DNA from 2 places in the Microbacterium sp. I2 genome. Region 2 is predicted to be linked to the other one. Evidence: predicted binding sites of a transcription regulator. Region 2 holds the regulator's gene; the other holds the start of a gene.

Region 1 (11,485 bases), on a different contig from region 2:
AGACGCGATATATCGCGACGAGCTATTGCGAGGCGCCGAGGGCGGGGGAGTGCCGGTCACGTGGGCGTACACGCGTGAGGCGCCCGCCGGATGGGGCGGACGGACAGGAAGACTCGACGCTGCGGCCTTGCGTGCGGCGATCTGGGACCCGGCGCGGGCGCCGATCGTCTACGTGTGCGGACCGACGGGATTCGTCGAGCATGTCGCCGACACGCTTGTCGCGCTCGGGCATGAGCCGGGACGGATCCGGACCGAACGATTCGGAGGTGCATGATGCGCGCTCAGAACGCCATGACCCGCGTCGACGGCAACGCCGCCGCGGGACTGCTCGCCGAGATCTTCGCGGTCGACGCCACGACGATGAGGGGAACGTGCGGTGCGTGCGGCTCGGCGGGTCCGCTCGCCGAGGCGGTCGTCGAACTCGATGACGATGCTGCCATCATCCGGTGCCGCACCTGCACCCACACTCTGATGACCGTGCTGCGCACCGACGGCGGTGTGCGGCTCGTGATCGGGAGCATTCGAGATCTCGTTCGGGCGTGAACCCGCGCGTCATCCGAGGAGCAGGGTGATCGCGATGAGCACCGGGACGCAGCCGACAGTGGTCAGGAACACGGTGTCCCGCGAGATCGTCTCGCCGATGTCGTACCGCTGCGAGTAGTTGAAGACGTTGTGCGCGGTCGGCAGAGCGGCGAGCACCGTCACGATCAGCACATCGTGCGCCGACAGGTCGAACACGAACTCGGCGACCGCCCACGCGATGACGGGCATGGCGACGAGCTTGAGGGTAGCGGCCAGGACGATATCGCGCCGGCGGCCGGACGCGCCCAGTACACGCTGACCGTGCAGCGAGATCCCGTAGGCGATCAGGAGCAGCGGTACACAGGCATCCGCGAGCAGCTGTGCCGGCTCCATCACGATCGGCGGGAGGTCGACCCCCGAGACCGAGACGAGCGTGCCGAGCACCGAGCCGAGCACGATGGGGTTCGTCACGACCTTGGCGATCGCGCGCCACAGCGATGAGCGTGTCGTGGTGACGGCATCCAGGATCGCCATCGTGATGGGCGTGAAGACCAGCAGCTGCATCAGGATCACCGGTGCCGGATACGCCGCGCTGCCGAGCAGATACACCGACAGCGGGATCCCGATGTTGTTCGAGTTCACCTGGCCGGCGCTCAGGGCGCCGATCAGGGTCTCGCCGACCGAGCGTCGCCATGCCAGCCGGGCGATGACTGCGTGGGCGGCGATGACCGTCACGGCGGCGACCGCCGACACCGGCAGCAGCGCCGAGAAGAGCGTGCGCACGTCGGCCTGCGCGAGCACGACGAACAGCAGGAAAGGCGAGAGCACGAAGAACGTGAGGCGGGCCAGAACCGGTCGTGCATGCTCGCCGAGCAAGTCGATGCGCCCGATGATCCAGCCGACGACGATCGCGACGCCCACCACCACGAACCCGGTGAGCGACTCCAGCATGCTTCGAGCGTAGAGACAAGGCGCCACGCGTCCGAATCGGTGCGGCGGCTCTGCCAGAATGGCTCGCGCCGACGAAAGGACACCACGGATGCCCGAGCCCCGAGATCGCGCCACCCGCAAGGCCGACGCGCTGAAGCTGCTGACCGCTCCCGCCGCGGATGTGTGGGTCTCGACGGCATCGGCGGATGGCGAACCTCACCTCGTCCCGCTGTCGCTCGCGTGGGTCGACGACCGCGCCGTGATCGCGCTGGACGGCGGCTCGGTGACGGCGCGCAACATCGCCGGCGGTGGTCGCGCGCGTCTGGCCGTCGGGCCCACGCGAGATGTCGTGCTGATGGACGCCGTGCTGGAGCGGTCGCTGGGTGTCGACGACGATGCGGTCATCGGCGAGGCGTACGCGTCTCAGGCGGACTGGGACCCGCGTGGACTCGCCGGGTATGTGTTCCTCGTGCTGAAACCGATGAAGATCCAGGCCTGGCGCGAATCGAACGAGCTCGCCGGCCGGGTGCTCATGCGCGAGGGTGCCTGGACCGTCTGACGCACCATGGTCGACGACGAGGAGGTTCTGACCGGAGGGCATATGGATCCGGTCGTGCGCGTGGGCGATACCGTGCGCCGCATGGCCGGAGAGTGGACGCCCGCTGTCCACCGTCTGCTCGATGTCCTCGCCGGAGCGGAGATCACGCAGATCCCGCGGGCCATGGGAGTCGACGAGCGCGGGCGCGAGGTGTTGTCGTACCTGCCTGGTCGGCAACTGTCGAACGCTCCGCCGGATGTGCTGTGGTCGGAGCGGGTCCTCGTCCAGGCGGCCCAGTTGCTGCGGCGCATCCACGACGCGAGCGAGCCGCTCGTTCACGAGGGATCGCTGTCATGGCGGGCGCCGATCCGTGAGCCGGTCGAGGTGGTTTGCCACAACGACTTCGCGACCTACAACCTCATCGAGCGCGACGGCGTGCTGGTCGGGGCGATCGACTTCGACTATGCGTCGCCGGGCCCGCGTCTGTGGGATCTGGCGTACTTGGCCTACCGGATCGTGCCGTACGTCGAAGATGCGTACGGCGCACAGGATCTCGACCGTGACGACCGTCTGTCGACGCTCATCGATGCGTATGGAACATCGGCGTCGCCTGCGGCCGTACGTGCGTGTATGGCCGATCGGCTCGACGATCTGCGCGCTTTCACGCTGAAGATCGCGCGGCGGACCGGTCGACGGGAGTTGCTCGACCATGCCGCGATGTACGGACGGGATGCGGTCCGGCTCCGGGATCCCGCTGTTGCGGGAGATATCCGATAATCCACATTATGTCAGCTTGAGGACGATACCTTCGGTCTCGTGCGAGTTGGCCGGCGTGCCTCACCTCCCCTGGTTCGCGCGGCGAACAGCGTCCTTGGTCGCTCACATTGCGCGATCCATCGGTCCGTTTCAACGTGCCCGCTGCTCATCAAACATCGAGTGCGCATGGCCGTGGAAAGACTGTCCCTCCTATACTTTCGGTGAACGTGACACGATTCGAGGAGGCGAGCCCGATGCACACACTGTCCACTCTGGGCGCTCCTTCGAGTTCACGATCGCGCGACTGACGTAGCCGTCGCAGGGAGCGCTGCACGCACTCTCAGAAGGCTACGACCATGACTCATGCACCTCCCCACACCGCGGACACGATCTCTGACAGCGTCCAAGAACATCGCTCCGGCACGGCCCTCGTCCTCGCGGGCGCAGGAGCCGCCGGCAATGCCTGGCAGCTCGGTCTCATCGCCGGACTGTCCGACGCCGGAGTTGATCTCGCCGCGGCCGATCTGATCATCGGGACCTCGGCAGGATCTACCGTCGCTGCCCAGATCACCAGCGGCACACGACCGGCCGACCTGTATGCCGCCATCATCGCCGAAACACCTCCGCCATCTGCGGGCGGGACCGGAACGGGTGACAGGCGCGCTGCGCGCGTTTCCGGCCCGGCCTACATGGAGTGGTCGGATCAGATCATCGCCTCTTCGACGGATGCTTCCGACATGCGCCGGCGCTTCAGCGCGGCGGCTCTTGACATGGACGCGTCCGACGGCGCCGACGGTGCGCGCTGGCGCAGCATCGTCGCAGCCCGTCTTCCCCACCACCGGTGGCCCCGGCAGCGAGTGCTCATCACTGCTGTGGACGCGCACACGGCGGAGCCGGTCGTGTTCGACCGCGACAGCGGAGTCGAGCTGGTGGATGCCGTTGCCGCCAGCACCTCGCCGATGACGCCGTACCCCATCGGCGAGAACCGATACATCAACGGGGCCTATCGACGCGGATCGAACGCCGACCTCGGGGCTGGATACGGCCGAGTACTCGTGCTGGAACCATTCAGCGGCAGATCCCGGCACCCGCTCGAGTGGGGCATGGATCTCGCCACCCAGGTCGACGAACTGCGCACAGGCGGGAGTCGAGTCGAGACCATCGTCCCGGATGCCGGCTCGGGCGACGTGTTCAACGCCAACGCGTTGGATCCGTCCACGCGAATGCCGGCCGCGCGGGGCGGCTACGATCAAGGTCAATCCCTCGCCGGGCCGCTCTCCGTCTTCTTGAGCTGACGGCCACGTCGTCGCCTCCCCTGGAGGCGTGCCGGTTCCCCTGATCGTCTCGGTGTGTCGCCTCACCTCTTCGGGATCACCGACTCGAGTGAGTGCTCGACGAAGTCCGCCGCGCCGTCGCCGGGAATCTGATGTGGCGTGAATCGCCCGCCCGCCCGCGTAGGCCGCCGCAGTCGGTCCAAGCGGAATGTGCGCCAGTCGCTGCGTCCCTGATCCCACGCGACGAGGTACCAGCGCTGTCCGGTCGTCACCAGCTGATGCGGCTCGACGAGGCGATGCGTGTCGGTGCCGTCGCGGCCCCGGTAGTCGAAGCGCACGACCTCCTGCTCTCGGCACGCCGCCGCCAGCACGCTGAGGGCTTCCGGATCGACCACGTCGTTGTCGGGCTCCCACCGTATCGACGCGACGCTCGAATGCAGCGCCGAGACCCGTCGGCGCAGCCGCTGCGGCAGGAGCATCTCGATCTTCGTCAGCGCGCGCAGCGAAGTCTCCTCCATGCCGCCGATGGCGGCCTCCGCGGCGTAGCGCAGTCCGACAGCGACCGCGACCGCCTCGTCGTCGTCGAGGACCAAGGGAGGCACGTGCGACCCTGCGGCGAGGCGGTATCCCCCGTACTTTCCGGTGATCGCGTCAACCGGATAGCCCAGGTCGCGCAGCCGGTCGATGTCACGGCGCACGGTGCGCTCCGTGACCTCGAGGCGTTCGGCCAGTTCTGCGGCTCGCCACCATCGGTGGGCCTGAAGAAGTGAGAGCAGGTGCAGCGCCCGACCGGTGGGATCATCTCGCATTTTCTGAGCCTGTCAGGTATTTAGGTCCGATCGTGTCCACAATGCGACCTACCGTGACAGACACCTTCACTCACACACAGGAAGTAGGACGATGACCGATCTCACCGGCTTTCCGGAGCCCACCCTCATCCCCGTCAACGGTGTCCGGCTCGAGGTCTTCGAGGCCGGGCGAGAGCACGCCGGAAACCCGATCGTGCTCTGTCACGGGTGGCCGGAGCACGCGTATTCGTGGCGCTACCAGGTGCCCGCGCTCGTTGCCGCCGGCTACCACGTCATCGTCCCGAATCAGCGGGGCTACGGCAACTCATCGCGCCCGAGCGAGGTCGCGGACTACGACATCGAGCACTTGTCGGGCGATCTCGTCGCACTTCTCGATCACTACGGCTACGAGGATGCCACCTTCGTCGGTCACGACTGGGGTGCGATGGTCGTGTGGGGCCTGACCCTGCTGCACCCGGCCCGCGTGAACCGGGTGATCAATCTGAGCCTCCCCTACCAGGCGCGCGGAGAGCGGCCCTGGATCGAGGTCATGGAAGAGGTGCTCGGTGGTGACTTCTATTTCGTCCACTTCAATCGCTGGCCGGGCGTCGCGGACGCGGTTTTCGACGAGAACACCTATCAGTTCCTTCGCAACCTGTACCGGAAGAACATCCCACCCGTCGAGCCGCAGGCGGGGATGGCGCTGATCGATCTCGCGAGGACGGAAACGCCGCTGGGCGAGCCCGTCATGAGCGACGGCGAACTGGCGGTCTTCGTGTCCGCGTTCGAGTCGACGGGGTTCACCGGCAGCGTGAACTGGTACCGGAACCTCGATCGCAACTGGAGGCTGCTGGCAGACGCGGACCCGATCATCCAACAGCCCACGCTCATGATCTACGGTGACCGGGATGCGGTGCAGAGGTCGGAGAGACTGGCGGACTTCGTACCTCGTGTGGAAGTCGTCAGTCTGGATTGCGGCCACTGGATCCAGCAGGAGAAGCCCGAGGAGACGAACCGGGCGATCCTGTCGTGGCTGGCGCGGTCGAACGCGGACAGGACGCTGCTCCAGCCGCAGGTGCCCGCGCTGGGCTCGGAGGTGCGGATCGGGGCCGCGCCCGCGGCATCCGTCGACGATCCCCACGTTGTGATGGCACTGGACCCCAGCGTGGCGCCACGTCGAGAGGGATAGAGCACCCTTCCCGCACGCGAGGACCACGTCGTCGACATCGCGGGCAGGATAGAAGCATGTCGAGCAGCAGCAACCCTTTCGAGTCGAGGCCGTGGTTTTCTGCGTACGCAGACGGTGTTCCCGCCGAGATCGACGAGCCGACGCAGACCTTGACAGAGATGATGGCTGAGAGCGTTCGCACCTTCGGGCGGCGTCCGGCGCTGGAGTTCTTCGGTGCGGTGACGACATACCGCGATCTGGGTGAGCAGATCGAGCGTGCCGCAGAAGGCCTGCGCCGGCTGGGTGTGCGCAAGGGCGATCGGGTGGCGATCGTGCTGCCGAACTGTCCGCAGCACGTCGTGGCGTTCTATGCCGCTCTTCGCCTGGGCGCGATCGTGATCGAGCACAATCCCCTCTACACCGCACGTGAACTGCGTCACCAGTTCGAGGACCACGGCGCTCGCATCGCGATCGCATGGGACAAGACCGTGGACACGCTGGCCGACTTCCCATCTGATTTGAAGCTGGAGCGGATCGTCAGCGTCGATATCACGGCGGCGCTCCCTTTCGCCAAACGTCTGCTCCTGCGCGTCCCCGTCGCCCGGGCCCGCGCGTCGCGAGCCCAGCTGACGACCCCACCCACGACTCGCGGCTCGGTGAGCTGGAGCAGATTGCTCGGCCATCGCCGGGTCTCGCGTAGGGTCGCCGGACCCGCCGTCGACGACATCGCACTGCTGCAGTACACGAGCGGCACCACGGGAACCCCGAAGGGCGCGATTCTCACGCATTCGAATCTGCTCGCCAATGCCCTGCAGGGCCGGGCGTGGGTGCCGGGACTGGTGGAGGGTGAGGAGGTCTTCTACGGTGTGCTTCCGCTGTTCCACGCGTACGGGATGACGCTGTGTCTCACCTTCGCGATGAGCATCGGCGCGCAGCTCGTGCTCTTCCCGAAGTTCGACCTGGATCTCGTGAAGGACGCCGCGCGCAAGACTCCCCCGACGTTTCTGCCGGCTGTGCCTCCCATCTACGACCAGCTGGCGCGCGCCGCTTCCCGCGGCACACTCGACCTCTCGACCGTTCGCTTCGCCATCTCGGGAGCGATGAGCCTGCCGGTCGCAACCGTCGACCGATGGGAAGAGGCGACAGGCGGTCTTCTCGTGGAGGGCTACGGGATGACCGAGACCTCCCCCGTCGCCGTGGGAAACCCGATGGGCCCCACGCGCAGGCCGGGCACCGTCGGCGTGCCGTTCCCGAGTACCGAGCTCCGCGTCGTCGACCCGGACGACCCCACCGTCGACCGGCCGCTGGGCGAGCCCGGGGAGCTGCTCATCCGAGGACCTCAGGTGTTCCAGGGGTACTGGGGGCGGCCGGGTGACACCGCGGCGACGCTTCTGCCGGACGGGTGGCTGCGCACGGGCGATATCGCCTCTGTCTCGGCAGACGGCTTCGTCACGATCGTCGACCGGCTGAAGGAGCTCATCATCACCGGCGGCTTCAACGTGTCGCCCACCGAGGTCGAGGACGCACTCGAGGCTCATCCAGACGTCGTCGGAGCGGCGGTCGTGCCTCTGCCGCGTTCGAGTGGCGGTGAAGAGGTCGCGGCGGCGGTCGTTCTCCGCGAGGGTGCCGAGCTGGACGTCGAGGCGCTGCGCGACTACTGCCGCACCCGACTCGCGGCGTACAAGGTGCCGCGTCGGATCGTCGCCGTGCATGAGCTTCCGCGCTCGCTGATCGGCAAGGTGCTGCGCCGCGAGGTGCGTGAGCGGCTGCTCTCGGCGTAGCGCCGCGGCACAAGGTCGCTGGGCCGTGCGACACTGCCAGGGTGCGCCCGGCAGACTTCCGACAACCGCCTGTCGTCGCGATCACGCCCGGCGACGATGCCCCCTCAGGTGATCGCGGGCAGTGGCCGGCGACGATCCCTGCGGTGGCGCAGCTGCTCGACGAGGGCCTCGAGCTTGCCGCTGGCGTGACGTTCCTCGTCGGCGAGAACGGCTCCGGCAAGTCGACCCTGCTGGAGGCGGTGGCGATGGCCTACGGCTTCTCCCCCGAGGGCGGCTCCACCTCGGCACGTCACAGCACGCGACGCAGTGAGTCGATTCTCTCGGATTGGCTGCGATTGCAGCGCGGGATCGGCGCTCCGCGGTGGGGCTACTTCCTCCGCGCCGAGACCATGCACTCGTTCTACACGTACCTCGAAGAGAACCCGTCGGCGCGCGGGGAACCGGTCTTCCACGAGATGAGCCACGGCGAGTCCTTCCTCGCGGTGCTCGACACTCGATTCGACTCCCCCGGCTTCTACTGTCTCGATGAGCCCGAGGCCGCGCTGTCGTTCGCGTCCACGCTGACCTTGATCTCGACCTTGCATCGCATTGCCGCCGAAGGTGGACAGGTCCTGTGCGCGACGCACTCTCCTGTCCTCGCGTCACTCCCTGGCGCGAAGATCGTGGAAGTCGGTGAGTGGGGTCTTCGTGAGGCTCGCTGGGAGGACCTCGAACTCGTGCAGCACTGGAGGTCGTACCTCGCCGCCCCGGAACGCTACCTTCGGCACCTCCTCGATTGAGCAGTGCCGACGCATCCGCTTCCGGCGCGTCGTGTGGTGCGTGGTGACTACGAGACCTTGACTCGTTCGTCGTGATCGTCGAGCACGAATGATTCCAGGGCGACCGCTCGATACAGGCGGTGACGGGCCGGGTCGCGAAGCCGTGCGGGATCCCACTCCCCCAATCCTTGATCCAGAGACCGCGCGTTGTAGAGCGCAAGGGCATCGGCGAAGGCCGACTCGCGGACCAGTTCGGCCGCTGCCGCGACGTAGAAGGCACTCCCCTCCCCCGGTGGTCTGCTCGAGTCGAAGATCACGAGCGAGACTCGCGAGTTCTCCTCGATGTTCCGCGAATGTCGGGCACCCGGTTTCGAAGCCCAGACGAAGACATCGAGATCGCGTGCCGCGAACCACACGGGACAGGCCCACGGGATGCCGTCGCCACCGGCGGTGGCAAGAGTCAGGTACGAACTCTCCGCGACGAGCGCTCGAGCCAGCTCTGACGGGCCCGAGGCTGCGGCGTCCGCGGGAGTTTCATCCTCGGTGACCATGGTGGGAGCATACGAGCCGATCCGCGACAGGGCCACCGGTCGCGGTCGAGCGGTCGTGCGTGGCGGGTGCTCGCGGGTGTCTTGCAGAATCGAACCTATCAACGAGCCTACTCTCCTCTCCTCGGTGTGTGGCTGGGCTGGTGCGGAATGCAGTTCAAGCTTAAAAAGCTCCAGAAAATCAACGAAACAATGTCTTCGAACCATTGCTTGATTCGTATCTAGATACTAGTATTGGTGCATGGCAGACGCTTCCGAGTTCGATCCGTGGGGTGCGGATGCGGTGGAGTGGATGCCGGTGCCGGATGCGGTGGATCTGGTGACGGAGACGGCGACGATGATGTCGGTGTTCGCCGCGGAACGGTTCGTGCGGATCGATGCGATGCGCCGCGAGTTGCTGGCCGAGGCGGTGGGTCGTGGTGTCGGGGTGTTGGACATTGTGGAGCGGTCGATCCGGTTGGAGCTGGCCGCGGCGATGCGGGTCACCGAATACACCGCCGGCCGGCTCCTGATGCTGGCGGAGGCGTTGACCGGCCGGTACCCGGTGGTGTTGGCGTCGTTGGGGGCGGGGCGGATCACGGAGAAGCATGCCGAGGTGTTCGTGGATTTGATCGACGAGGTCCCGGCAGGGCTGCGGGGGCAGGTCGTTGATCGGGCGGTCCGGTTGGCGGAAGCGGAACCGGTGGGCACGTTCCGGCGCGGGCTGCGCACCATGATCCAGACGGTGCAGGCGGCGACATTGCAGGAGCGGCACCAAGAAGCGTTGCGGGAGCGGCGGGTCTGGGTCGATCCGGGACGGGACGGCATGGGCACCCTGTCCGTGTACGGGCCGCTGGTGGAGTTGCATGCCATCCACGGGCGGGTCACCGCGATCGCCAAAACCATCACCGGCCGCCACCGCGACCACACCCAAGACGACGGCGACGAGGAGGCTCGCGGCGACGGGAAGGCTCGGGGCGGGCACGGGGATACCCGGACGTTGGATCAGGTGCGTGCGGATGTGGTGTGCGACCTGCTCATCGACGGCACCACCACCGCGACACCGGCAGCAGGCTCCGGGATCCGCGCCACCGTGGTGGTCACCGTGCCCGCCCTGGCCCTGCTGAACGATGAGGCTGCGGAGACCTGTGATCCGGCGGTGGTGGAAGGCATCGGCCCCATCCCCCTCACGGTGGCGCGGGAGTTGTGTGGGGGTGAGGGGAAGTGGATGCGGGTGCTCACCCACCCCGAGACCGGCATGGTCCTCTCCGTGGGCCGCGACCGCTACGACCCACCCACCCCCCTCCGCAAACTCGTGAAATGGCGGGCCGACCGGTGCATGGGACCGGGCTGCACCATGCCCGCCTCCCGCTGTCAGATCGACCACCAGATCCGGTGGACCGACGGCGGCCACACCAGCCTGGACAACCACGCCCCGCTCTGCCAGAATCACCACCTCGTCAAAGACAACACCGACTGGATCGTCACCCAGCTCGAAGGCAGCGGCGGCGCGATCGAGTGGCTCTCACCCACCGGACGCCGGTACGTCGTGCAACCCGAACGCAGAGTGCCCGTCTTCACCACACCCCGCGACTACACCACCCACGACGCACCCTTCTAGAACCACGTCTAGAACCACGCCCACGGCAGCGGGCGGCGACCCTCGGCCGCGGATGCCGCGAAAGGCGTATCGCACGTCAGCACATCGGCACCCTCGTTCTGTCGCGCCCGACTGCACAGTCGGTTTTCTGTCAAACTGCCGGGATGTCGCACCCTGACCTGTTGACGAGGCTCTGGCCGGCCTCTGCCGTCCGCGTGCGCGCGGGTGACCTCGAATTGCGTTGGATCGACGATGACACGCTGGTCGAACTCGCCGCGGTGGCCTCCCGCGGGGTCCATGCCGCGGACGCGATGCCGTTCGAGCACCCGTGGACGCGAGGAACGCCCGAAGAGGTCGCCCGCAGCGTTCTGACGTATCAGTGGAATCTGCGTTCCCAGGTGTCGCCGTCCCGTTTCGCAATCGAGTTCGCTGTGGTGATCGACGGCACTCCGGTGGGAGTCCAAGGCCTGGTCGCGGATGACTGGAGCGTGCTGCGCCGCATTCAGACCGGATCGTGGCTCGGTTCGGCCCATCAGGGGCACGGCATCGGAACCCGCATGCGCGTCCTCGCGCTGCACCTGATCTTCGCAGGCCTCGACGCACACGAGGCGACCTCCGGCGCCTTCGCCGACAACGGTCCGTCCAACGCGGTCTCGCGTCGTGTGGGATACGAGGCGGACGGCACCGTCAACGTCGCACGCGAGGGCGTCGCCGTGCCACACCACCGCTACACGATGTCGCGGGAGTGCTGGGAATCGCTGCGATCCCGACACGCGGAGCTCCTCCAGGCATCAGTCGAGCTGCACGGCATCGAAGGGCTGCGGGGTCAGGTCGCAGCATCCG
Region 2 (11,485 bases):
CGACCCTCGTTCCCGCAGGGCACCATCCTCGGCTACCCGCGCATCGGCCGGCGTCGCGAGCTCAAGCGCGCCCTCGAAGCGCACTGGTCGGGAGCGCTCGAGGCGGACTCCCTCGAGCAGGCCGCGGCCGCGCTGCGCCAAGCCACCCGGGCGCGCCTGGGGGAGCTCGGGCTCGGGCGACGCGACTCGTCGATCCCCGAGTCGTTCTCGTTCTACGACCAGGTGCTCGACGCCGCTGTCACGGTCGGGGCTCTCCCGGAGCGCTTCGCCGGATTGCGCGCCGCGGACGGCACGATCGGGCTGGAGGCGTACTTCGCGGCGGCGCGCGGCACCGGCGCGCACGCTCCGCTCGAGATGACGAAGTGGTTCGACACGAACTACCACTACCTCGTCCCCGAGATCGGACCCGAGACACGGTTCGCGCTGTCGAGCGACCGTCTCGTCCGTCAGGTCGTCGAAGCACGTGCCGACGGCTACACGGTCCGTCCTGTCGTGGTCGGCCCCGTCACGCTGCTCGCCCTCGCGAAGCCCACGGATGCTGCCGGTGAGCGCTTCGATCCGCTCGCCCGCCTCGATGACGTGCTGCCGGTATACGCCGAGCTGCTCGCGTCGCTGCGGGCAGCGGGGGCGGACTGGGTCCAGCTCGACGAGCCTGCATTGGTCAGTGAGAGTTTGCCCGCGACCCCGAGCGCGCTGGCCGCGGCCGCGGAGCGCGCGTACGCGGTGCTGGGCGCGGCAGTGGACCGCCCGTCCATCCTCGTGGCCGCGCCCTACGCTCAGCTGTCAGAGCAGGCGTGGGCGGCGCTCGCCGCGGCCCCCGTCGAAGCGCTCGCGCTCGACCTCGTGCGCGGGCCGGTTCCCGTGGCCGCAGCCGGCCTGCAGTCCAAGACGCTCGTCGGAGGCGTGATCGACGGACGCAACGTGTGGCGCGGCGACCTGGCATCCGCGTGGGACGCGCTGGCATCATTGCAGACGCTCGGTGCCGCGGCGGTCGCGGCGGGCACGTCGGCATCGCTCCAGCACGTCCCGCACGACGTCGACGACGAGCCCGACCTGGATCCGAGGCTGGCGTCGTGGCTCGCGTTCGCCGACCAGAAGACCGCCCAGATCGCAACGCTCGCCACGGGCCTGACCGAGGGTCGCCCGGCCATCGAGCAGCCGCTGGCGGAGGCATCCGCCGCCCTCGCCGACCGGCGGAGCGCGCCGGGGGTGCGTGACGGGCTCGTTCGGGGACGGATCGAGCGCCTGACGCCGGCCGACGCGCAACGGGGCGACCACGAGGCGCGCGTCGCGGCGCAGGAGTCGGCACTCGGGCTGCCCGTCCTGCCGACGACGACGATCGGGTCGTTCCCGCAGACCGACGAGATCCGCCGTGCGCGGGCGCGTCACGTCGCGGGTCAGTCCTCGACCGAGGACTACGAGCAGTTCCTGCGGGACGAGATCGCCCGCGTCGTGGCGCTGCAGGAGGACCTCGGCCTCGACGTGCTCGTGCACGGCGAACCGGAGCGCAACGACATGGTGCAGTACTTCGCGGAGCATCTCGAGGGGTTCGCCGTCACGCGCAACGGCTGGGTGCAGTCGTACGGCTCACGCGCGACGCGACCGTCGATCCTGTGGGGCGACGTCTCCCGGCCCGCGCCGATCACCGTCGGCTGGTCGACGTTCGCGCAGTCGCTCACCGACAAGCCGATGAAGGGGATGCTCACCGGACCGGTGACGATCCTGGCCTGGTCGTACGTGCGCGACGACCAGCCCCTGGGCGAGACGGCTGACCAGGTCGCCCTCGCCCTGCGTGACGAGATCTCCGATCTGGAGGGCGCCGGCATCCGCGTGATCCAGGTCGATGAGCCCGCGCTGCGCGAGCTGCTGCCGCTCAAGCGCGGCGATCAGGCCGGCTACCTGGAGTGGTCGGTGCGTTCCTTCCGTCTCGCGACGGCCGGAGCGGCGACGGCCACGCAGGTGCACACGCACCTGTGCTACTCCGAGTTCGACGTCGTCATCGACGCGATCGCCGCCCTCGACGCCGACGTCACCTCGATCGAGGCCGCCCGCAGTCGTGGCGAGGTCATCGACGACATCGCGGCGTCCCGCTTCGCGCTGGCCGTCGGACCCGGCGTGTGGGACATCCACTCGCCGCGCGTGCCGTCCGTCCAAGAGGTGACCGAGCTGCTCGAACGCGCCGTCGCCGAACTGCCCGTTCGTCGCGTGTGGGTCAACCCGGACTGCGGTCTGAAGACTCGCGACTACCCCGAGACGGTCGCGTCGCTGCGGCACCTCGTCGAGGCGACGCAGGCCGCGCGCGTCGCGGTCGCGGCGCGCGCCTAGGCCTGCGCTCCGGGCGACGGAGCGGGGGAGGATGCCGCGGCCACATCGGCCACGGCATCCTCCGCCCGTGAGTCGGCGGTCTGCGGGGCGACCTGCTCGCCGTCGCGGCGCTGGAGGAGCTCCAGGAGCCAGGCCACCAGGAAGGCGACGACGAGCACCAGGACGATGTCGCCGACCGACAGTGGCCGCAGAGCGAAGAGCCACAGCACGGCCAGCACGGCGATGAGGGTGCGTACGAGGATCTTCTGGCGGGCGAGCCAGCTTCCGAAGCCGCCGGTGTCGAGGCCCCGGGCGGCGAGTTGCCGGCGCGCCGACGAGTTGAGCCCGCTGACGGCGCGGCGCAGGCCGCGCGCGGCGCCCCAGCCTCCCATCACCCAGCCCAGCACGGCGACGAAGACTCCCAACAGCGCCAGGACCAGCGCGGTCTGCGTCATCCCGTCCACGAGGCGCCCATAGATCACGTCGAGCGCGGACGGCGACAGGCCGAGATCGCCGGCGACGATCCCCATCGTCGTCGACCCGATCCCGAGGCTCGCCGCCAGGGCGCCGCCGCCGATCGCCAGTCCCAGGCCTGTGCCGAGGATCGCGGTGCTGCGGCGTCGCGCGATGAGGATGCCGAGCGCGAACAGCCCGAGGGTGAGGAAGGGGAGCCACCAGCCGAGGGTCGCCGCGATCGCATAGCCGGCGCGGACCATCGCGAGGTTGTTCCCTTCGCCGATGATCACGACACGGTCGATCTCGGGGATGAGCTGGGCCACCCCGAGCCCTCGGTCCACGAGGTTCTGCTTGACGCGCTCGACGATCGCGCCGAGCTGGATGCCCACGCCGTCGTCCGTGCGCACGACCAGGCCGCCGCCGTCGGATGTGGCAGCGAGGGTCAGCGCGCGATGCGCGGCGCGTGTCGTGGTGGCCCACACGTCGGCGAAGGCCTCTGATTCCACGACCCGGGTGACCGTCGTGGCGACGAGGCTCTCGAGACCGCTCGCGGCCGGAGCCTGCAGCAGCTCGAGTGCGTCGGCCGCACGCGGCGGCAGACCGAGCTCGGCGATGCCGTCGAAGACGCGGGCGGTGACCTCGTCGAAGTCGACCTGGGCGCTGATCGCCTCCATCGCCTCGTCGATGATCATCGCCTGAACGGCCGGGTCGTCGACGAGCGGCGCGAGGGTCGCGACGAACGCCTCTTCTTCGACCAGCTGCACCCGTGCCCACGCTCCGACGATGGACACCGGAACCAGGATCGCCGCGACGACGATGCAGATCGCCGACACCACGGATCGCCACCGGCCACCGGCCGGCCGCTCACGGGCAGCGGATGCCGTCGCCAAGCGGGCGTTCTCGGCTTCGAGCGCGCGTACGCGCTCGGCGAGGATCTGCGTGGCTGACGTGGCGGTGCCGCTGTCGGTCATGGCGTCATTCTGTCGGAAAGGCGCCTCCCACGACATCACCCGACATAGATGACCGCGATCAGCGGCCCGTGTCAGACGGCGCGCAGGACCGCGACGACCTTGCCCAGCACGGTGGCCTGATCGCCGAGGATCGGCTCGAACGCCGAGTTGCGCGGGAGCAGCCACGTGTGGCCGTCGCGCTGGCGGAACGTCTTCACCGTGGCTTCGCCGTCGAGCATCGCCGCGACGATGTCGCCGTTCTCGGCGGTGGCCTGGGCACGAGCCACCACCCAGTCACCGTCGCAGATCGCGGCGTCGATCATCGACTCGCCCGACACGCGCAGCATGAACAGGTCGCCCTTGCCGACGAGCTGACGGGGGAGGGGGAAGATCTCCTCGACCTGCTGCTCGGCGGTGATCGGCACGCCCGCGGCGATGCGCCCCACCAGGGGCACCAGCGCTGCGTCGCCGACGGCGGGGCCGCTGTCGGCGGGGTTCTCGGTCGCGGTCCCCGGGAGATCGATGAGGACCTCCATGGCGCGGGTCTTGCCGGCGTCGCGTCGGAGGTAGCCGCTCAGCTCGAGTTGATTCAGCTGGTGCGTGACGCTGGAGAGCGACTTGAGCCCGACCGCATCGCCGATCTCTCGCATGCTCGGCGGGTAGCCGTGCCGCGCGATCGAGCGCTGGATGACCTCGAGGATCGCCATCTGCTTCTCGCTGAGGCTCTTGCGCCGCCGCGTCTGAGGTTTGTCGCGTCCGGTCGCGTCGCTCATGTTCCGGCTCCCGTCTCGCGCTCGCCGCCGAGCGCAGTTTCTTCGAATGTCGGAGGCCCGTGGTGGGGTTCTCGTATCGAAACCGTATCCGCAATCCGCCCGCTGCCGCAGCACCTGTGCCGCGTGTCGCGTTCGAGAGAGCATGGACGATTTCGTCACTTGACATCGTACAACCTCGAAGATAGGTTCGGAAGAGAGCTTCGCATCCGCCGCCCCCGGCCGGGTGGCGGATGCGAATCTCTCGCCACAGGAGGAGCAGACATGACCGCGATCGGCATCTCGTCGCCCGTTCTCCCGTCGCCGGCTCGTGCGGCGGACCAGGCCGTGCGCCACGCCACCCGTATGCGGCTGACCGTGCGCGGACGGCGCGTGCTGGCCGTGCTGGCCGCCCTTCCCGCGGTCGTGGCGCTGAGCTTCGCCGTCATCGGCGGCGGCGCCGCTCTGGCCACCCGTGACTCCGGCGCCCCCGCCGGGTCGTTCACCACGGTGACCGTCGGCTCCGGCGAATCGCTCTGGTCGATCGCCGAGGAAGTCGCGCCCGGCCACGACCCCCGCGACGTCGTGGACGGCATCGTCCGCCTGAACGCGCTGGACGATGTCACGGTCGCCGTGGGGCAGAGTCTGTCGATCCCTGCGGAGTACGCGCCTTCGCGGTAAGTCCGCACCGTCGTCACGCGGGCGCCGTCCTCCAAGCGGCGGCCGTAGGATGGGAGGGGTGAGTGCACGTCTCGAAGACCTCCCTCTGCGCGCCGATCTCGTCGGACAGACGCCCTACGGCGCTCCGCAGGCGCCCCTCCCCGTGGCCCTGAACGTCAACGAGAACACGCATCCGGTGCCGCCGGAAGTCGCAGACGACATCCTCGACTCGATCGCACTCGCGCTTCGTGACGTCAACCGGTATCCCGACCGTGAGTTCACCGCCCTGCGTGAAGGCTTCGCCGACTACCTCGGTCACGGGCTCACTCGTGATCAGATCTGGGCCGCCAACGGTTCGAACGAAGTGCTGCAGCACCTGCTGCAGGCGTTCGCGGGCCCGGGCCGGACCGCTTTCGGATTCGGTCCCACCTACTCGATGTACCCGTTGCTCACCCGCGGCACGGGGGCGAGCTGGGTCGCGGGCACTCGCGCCGCTGACTTCTCTCTCACTCCTGAGGACGCGGCCTCCCAGGTGAACGATGTGGCGCCGGATGTCGTCTTCCTGTGCTCCCCGAACAACCCCACGGGCACGCCGCTCGGACTCGACGTCGTCGAAGCGGTGTACGAGGCCTCGCACGGCATCGTCATCGTCGACGAGGCCTACCACGAGTTCGCTCCGCACGATGAGCGCTCCGCGCTGACGCTGCTGCCGGGGCGAGAGCGCCTGGTCGTCTCGCGCACCATGAGCAAGGCTTTCGCCTTCGCGGGGGCCCGCGTGGGCTACCTCGCCGCGGACCCCGCGCTGATCGACGCCTTGCGCCTCGTGCGACTGCCGTATCACCTGAGCGCCCTCACGCAGGCGGCGGCGACGGCTGCCCTTCGCCACGCACCGATCATGCTGCGGATGGTCGACGAGATCGTGGCGCAACGCGACCGCATCTCGGCGACCATCGAGGCGCTGGGCTACACGCCGCACGAGTCCTGGTCCAACTTCGTCCTGTTCGGCGGGGTCACCGATCCTGCGCAGACGTGGCGTGCGCTGTACGACGCCGGCGTCCTCATCCGGGACGTGGGAATCCCTCACCACCTCCGCGTGACCGCGGGCACCGAGGACGAGACGACAGCGTTCCTCGACGCCCTCGCCTCGGTAGGATCGGCCCCATGAGCGCAGCACACCGGACGGCGTCCCTGCGGCGTGCCACGAGCGAGTCCACGGTCGAGCTCGAACTCGACCTCGACGGCACCGGCCGCAGTCGCATCGACACGACCGTGCCGTTCTTCGACCACATGCTCACGGCGTTCGCGAAGCACTCGCTCACCGATCTGACGGTGCGGGCGTCGGGCGACACCGACATCGACGCGCACCACACGGTCGAAGACATCTCCATCGTGCTCGGGCAGGCCATCCGCGAGGCTCTCGGCGACAAGGCGGGCATCGGGCGCTACGGCGATGCGCTCGTGCCGCTGGACGAGGCGCTCGCTCAGGCGGTCGTCGACATCAGCGGGCGCCCGTACCTGGTGCACGAGGGCGAGCCCGCCGGTTTCGAGCACCACCTCATCGGCGGGCACTTCACTGGATCACTGGTGCGCCACACCTTCGAGGCCATCTCGTTCAACGCCGCACTCACGGTGCACGTCCGCGTGCTGTCCGGTCGCGATCCCCACCACATCGCCGAGGCGGAGTACAAGGCCTTCGCGCGGGCATTCCGCCAGGCCAAGGCACTGGACCCCCTCGTGGAGGGTATTCCGAGCACGAAGGGCGCATTGTGACCGGTGAGGCCGGACGGCCGCTGGTCGCGGTTCTCGACTACGGCTCGGGCAACGTTCATTCCGCGGTCAAGGCGCTCGTTGCGGCGGGCGCCGACGCGCGCCTCACCAGCGATCGGGTTCTCGTCCAGGAGGCCGACGGCCTCGTGGTCCCGGGCGTCGGGGCGTTCCGCGCTGTCGCCGAGGCATTGCGCGCGAGCCGCGGAGGCGAGCTCATCGAGCGGCGCCTGGCAGGCGGTCGCCCCGTCCTCGGCATCTGCGTCGGCATGCAGGTGTTCTTCGAGCGCGGTGTCGAGCGCGGCGTCGACAGCGAGGGGCTCGGTGAGTGGCCGGGCGTCGTGACCGAACTCGATGCACCCGTGCTGCCGCACATGGGCTGGAACACCGTGGAGGCCGGCGAGGGCTCCCGGCTCTTCCGCGGCCTGGAGCAGGAGCGGTTCTACTTCGTGCACTCCTTCGCGGCGCAGAAGTGGCTGCTCGAGGTGCAGCCGCCCTTCCCACAGCCCGTGCTGACGTGGTGCACCTACGGTGCCCCATTCCTCGCCGCCGTCGAGAACGGGCCGTTGTCGGCCACGCAGTTCCACCCCGAGAAATCAGGGGCTGCCGGCATCCGTCTGCTCTCCAATTGGATCGAAGGGCTCGGCGGGGCTACTCTCTGAGATCGTGCCGTCCGCGGGAGCGCATGCTCTCGTGACTGTCCCGCACGAGGAGCCATGAACGATTTCGCGTCCACCCCCAAGCTCGTCCTCCTGCCCGCCGTCGACGTCGCCGACGGCAAGGCAGTACGCCTGACCCAGGGGGAGGCCGGCACCGAGACGAACTACGGCGACCCCGTCGACGCCGCGCTCGACTTCGCGCGCCAGGGTGCCGAGTGGATCCACCTCGTCGACCTCGACGCCGCCTTCGGCCGGGGCAGCAACGCCGGCACGCTCCGCAAGGTGATCAAGCAGGTGCGCGGCGTCCAGGTCGAGCTGTCGGGCGGAATCCGCGACGACCGCACGCTCGAGGCGGCGCTCGAGAGTGGTGCGGCCCGCATCAATCTCGGTACCGCGGCCCTGGAGAACCCGGAGTGGGCTGCCGACGTGATCGGCCGCTACGGCGACGTCATCGCCGTCGGGCTCGATGTGCGGGGGACGACTCTGGCCGCCCGGGGCTGGACTCGCGAAGGCGGAGACCTGTGGACGGTCCTCGACCGCCTCGAAGAGGCCGGCTGCAGCCGGTACGTCGTGACCGACGTCACGAAGGACGGCACGCTCAAGGGTCCGAACCTCGATCTGCTGCGCGAACTGACCACACGCACGCCGAAGCCGATCGTGGCGTCGGGCGGTGTGTCGAACCTCGACGACATCATCGCACTGCGGGACCTCGTGCCGCTGGGCGTGGAGGGGGCGATCGTGGGCAAGGCCCTCTACGCCGGCGCGTTCACGCTCGCCGAGGCGCTGGATGTCGCCGGATACTGACCCCCACGCCGACCATTCCGCCGATTCGGCAGGAGTGCCCTGGGCGGGGCGCAGCTTCCACGCCAACCCGCACACCGCGGACGACGGCTCGGCCGATCCTGCGCTGCTCGCGGCGCTGACGGCGTTCCGGGACGGTGCGGGGAGTCAGCAGCAGGTCGTCGACGCCTACCGCGCAGCGCGCCTGCTCATCCCGCTCATGGCGGCGAAGGGCGACGAGGGCACCGGCGCGCACGGGCTCACGGTCGACAAGACCCAGGAGCTGTCGATCGTCACCGTTGCCGCTCCCGACGGCCGTCGCGTGCTGCCGGTGTTCACCTCCGTCGAGGCGATGGGACGGTGGGATGCCGCCGCCCGGCCGGTCCCCGCGGACGGCGTCCGCACGGCGCTGGCCGCGGCCGCGGACGACACCGACTTGATCGTGGTCGACCCGGGCTCACCCACGGAGTTCGTCATCCGCCGCCCGGCCCTGTGGGCGATCGGCCAGCAGCTGCCGTGGGGGCCCAGCTACGTCTCGGCGGAGGTCGTCGCGGCGCTTCATGAGAGCATCGGGGGCGAGCTGGCCGTCATCGACCTGGCGGTCGAGGCAGGGGACCCCGACGCGCGTCTGCGCGGTCCGGAGCTCGTCGTCCGGCTGCACCTCATGCAGGGGCTCGATCAGTCCGAACTCGACGCAGTCCTCTCGCGGCTGGCCAAGCGCTGGTCTGCCGATGACCGCATCGCCGTGCTGGTGGACTCGCTGACGGTCAAGCTCGTCCGCGCCTGATGCAGCCGCACGGCGGCTGAGCCCCGCGGATCGTTGCAGATGCGGCATCGCTCGGTGTTGCTGGGCGGCAGATGGCACATTTTTGGAAAGGTGCAGTGATGGGCCGGAGCTTCGAGGCGGCGCGCGAAGCAGCCGACATTCCCATCAGCCCTCCGGGACGCTTCGGCGCCTGACGCCACTGAGCACGGCGTAACCCGGCGCGGCGGCCTGGGCACTGACGCCGCCGGTGTGAGCCGGCCTAGGAGATCCTCTTGCGGCGGCAGGGCCCCCGGTGGATGATCGGCACGGCGGAGAGGGGGCCTCATGGACGACGGCTCGACGACAGACCAGTACCGGCGGGCCCTGGAGGTCGCGCATCGACGAGCGATGAGCTGGCTCGATTCGCTCGAGGATCGTCCGATCCGTCCTGACATCGACGTCGACGGCGTGCTCGACCGGCTGGATCGCACGCTCCCCGCGCGGGGGACGGATGCCGCGGCCGTCGTCGAAGAGCTCGCCGAGGCATCCGAGCCGGGACTCATGGCGATGGGGTCGCCGCGCTTCTACGGGTTCGTGATCGGCGCGGCGTATCCGGCCGCCCTGGCTGCGGACTGGCTCGTCTCCGCGTGGGATCAGAACACCGGCTCGCGCCAGCCGACGCCGGCCACCGCGGCCGTGGAGGAAGTCGCCGCCGACTGGCTCGTCGATTTGCTGGGGCTGCCTGCCGGGAGCGGTGTGGGGTTCACGACGGGTGCGACGAGCGCCAATCTGTCATGCCTCGTCGTGGGCCGCGATGCGGTGCTGCGGAGACGTGGCTTCGACCCGGCCGCGGGCTTGTCGCGAGCTTCCGGCGTACGATTCCTCGCGGGCGACTCGGTGCACACCTCCGTGATGCTCGCCGGGCGGATCTGCGGTCTCGGCGTCCCGCGGACGGTCGGAGCCGACGAGGAGGGACGCATCGACGTCGACGGCCTTGCGCGAACGCTCGCGGAGGAAGACGTCCCGACCGTCGTCGCGCTGCAGGCGGGCGATGTGCACTCGGGCACGTTCGATGACTTCGTCGCGGCGATCGACGTGGCGCACACGGCGGGGGCGTGGGTGCATGTCGACGGCGCGTTCGGGCTGTGGGCGACTGTGAGCCCTCGGCTGCAGCACCTCGTCGCCGGGCTCGCCGACGCCGATTCGTGGGCTACCGATGCCCACAAGACGCTCAACGTGCCGTACGACTGCGGTGTCGCGATCGTGCGTGACGAGGCCGCGATGACGGCATCGCTCGCCGCGCACGCCGCCTACCTGCCGACCGTCGCGAGCATCGCCGAGCCGTACGATCACGTGCCCGAGCTGTCACGTCGCGCGCGCGGCGTGACGGTGTGGGCGGCGCTGCGCTCGCTGGGCCGCGAGGGAGTCGTCGCGCTGGTGGACGGTCTGGTGGATGCCGCTGCCGGGCTCGCAGCGGGATTCCGCGAGATCCCTGGGCTCGAGGTGCTCAACGACGTCGTGTTCACGCAGGTGTGTCTCGCCGCTCGGGACGACGCCGAGACCGCGGCGCTGGGGGACTGGCTGCGTCAGGAGGGCACCGTGTGGGCCTCCTCGTCGACGTGGCGGGGGCGCACGGTGGTCCGCTTCGCGGTGAGCAACTTCCGCACCGACGACGATGCGGTGCGGCGCACGGTCGACGCCGTGGCGCGCGGTGCGTCCGCCGTCGGCATCACGTCACGGCGCTGAAGAGTCGACAGCTGATCAGCGGACGCTCGTGATCAGCTGACGGTCCTGATCAGTTGACCGGGCCGGTCCACTTCTCGCCGGGGCCCTTGCCGATCGGGTCGGGGATGACGGATGCCTCGCGGAACGCCAGCTGCACCGACCGCAGGCCGTCGCGCAGCGAGCGGGCGTGCATGTCGCTGATCTCCGGGGCTCCCGCGGCGATGAGCCCGGCGAGGGCGTTGATGAGCTTGCGGGCCTCATCGAGATCCGTCTGCGTCGCGGGGTCGTCGGCGAGGCCGACCTTCACGGCGGCGGCGCTGAGCAGGTGGACGGCGGTGGTCGTGATCACCTCCACGGCGGGCACGTCGGCGATGTCGCGAGAAGCGGATGCCGCAGCCTCCTCCTGCTCCTCCCAACGGGCCTGACGCGCGGCATCCGCACCCGTCGTCGCGCTCGTCCCGGTGCCGTCCTGGTCTCGAATCGTGTCCACGCCGTACTCTCTGCTAAACTTCTCTGGTCTCCGGTGCGTCATGCGCCGGATCGGAAAGTGGATCACATCCCACCCGCGCTTGCCGTTCCAGGCTACCGGGTCATGCACTCCGCCCCGACCGCTTGCGGCCGGGGTAGTCGCCTGAGTCTCGGGCGGGAACCAGGGTGCCAGAAGTCGGGTCTCGAAGCGTCCTGACGGGTGGA

The links. Region 2 encodes LexA, which represses DNA repair genes until DNA is damaged. Its sites were predicted from a motif close to TCGAACANNTGTTCGA; they were not measured.
Region 1: the regulator LexA is predicted to act here: its motif matches at 9,262-9,277, upstream of ACLKM7_RS11760 (DUF222 domain-containing protein).

The regions. Positions count from the first base shown of each region.
Region 1 covers NZ_JBLWIH010000012.1:86,192-97,676, reverse strand. Annotated here, with positions in the region: gene ACLKM7_RS11815 (ferredoxin reductase) at 1-274, shown strand, start outside; gene ACLKM7_RS11810 (DUF6510 family protein) at 271-543, shown strand; gene ACLKM7_RS11805 (AEC family transporter) at 553-1,473, opposite strand; gene ACLKM7_RS11800 (pyridoxamine 5'-phosphate oxidase family protein) at 1,562-2,011, shown strand; gene ACLKM7_RS11795 (phosphotransferase) at 2,018-2,767, shown strand; gene ACLKM7_RS11790 (patatin-like phospholipase family protein) at 3,103-4,041, shown strand; gene ACLKM7_RS11785 (helix-turn-helix transcriptional regulator) at 4,104-4,829, opposite strand; gene ACLKM7_RS11780 (alpha/beta fold hydrolase) at 4,921-5,997, shown strand; gene ACLKM7_RS11775 (long-chain-fatty-acid--CoA ligase) at 6,054-7,757, shown strand; gene ACLKM7_RS11770 (AAA family ATPase) at 7,799-8,536, shown strand; gene ACLKM7_RS11765 (pyridoxamine 5'-phosphate oxidase family protein) at 8,584-9,066, opposite strand; gene ACLKM7_RS11760 (DUF222 domain-containing protein) at 9,305-10,663, shown strand; gene ACLKM7_RS11755 (GNAT family N-acetyltransferase) at 10,807-11,485, shown strand, end outside.
Region 2 covers NZ_JBLWIH010000019.1:377,629-389,113, forward strand. Annotated here, with positions in the region: gene metE (5-methyltetrahydropteroyltriglutamate--homocysteine S-methyltransferase) at 1-2,325, shown strand, start outside; gene ACLKM7_RS15395 (hypothetical protein) at 2,322-3,731, opposite strand; gene lexA (transcriptional repressor LexA) at 3,803-4,483, opposite strand; gene ACLKM7_RS15405 (LysM peptidoglycan-binding domain-containing protein) at 4,745-5,140, shown strand; gene ACLKM7_RS15410 (histidinol-phosphate transaminase) at 5,190-6,284, shown strand; gene hisB (imidazoleglycerol-phosphate dehydratase HisB) at 6,281-6,889, shown strand; gene hisH (imidazole glycerol phosphate synthase subunit HisH) at 6,886-7,545, shown strand; gene priA (bifunctional 1-(5-phosphoribosyl)-5-((5-phosphoribosylamino)methylideneamino)imidazole-4-carboxamide isomerase/phosphoribosylanthranilate isomerase PriA) at 7,600-8,346, shown strand; gene ACLKM7_RS15430 (SseB family protein) at 8,330-9,109, shown strand; gene ACLKM7_RS15435 (pyridoxal phosphate-dependent decarboxylase family protein) at 9,413-10,813, shown strand; gene ACLKM7_RS15440 (DUF1844 domain-containing protein) at 10,863-11,282, opposite strand; gene infC (translation initiation factor IF-3) at 11,481-11,485, shown strand, end outside.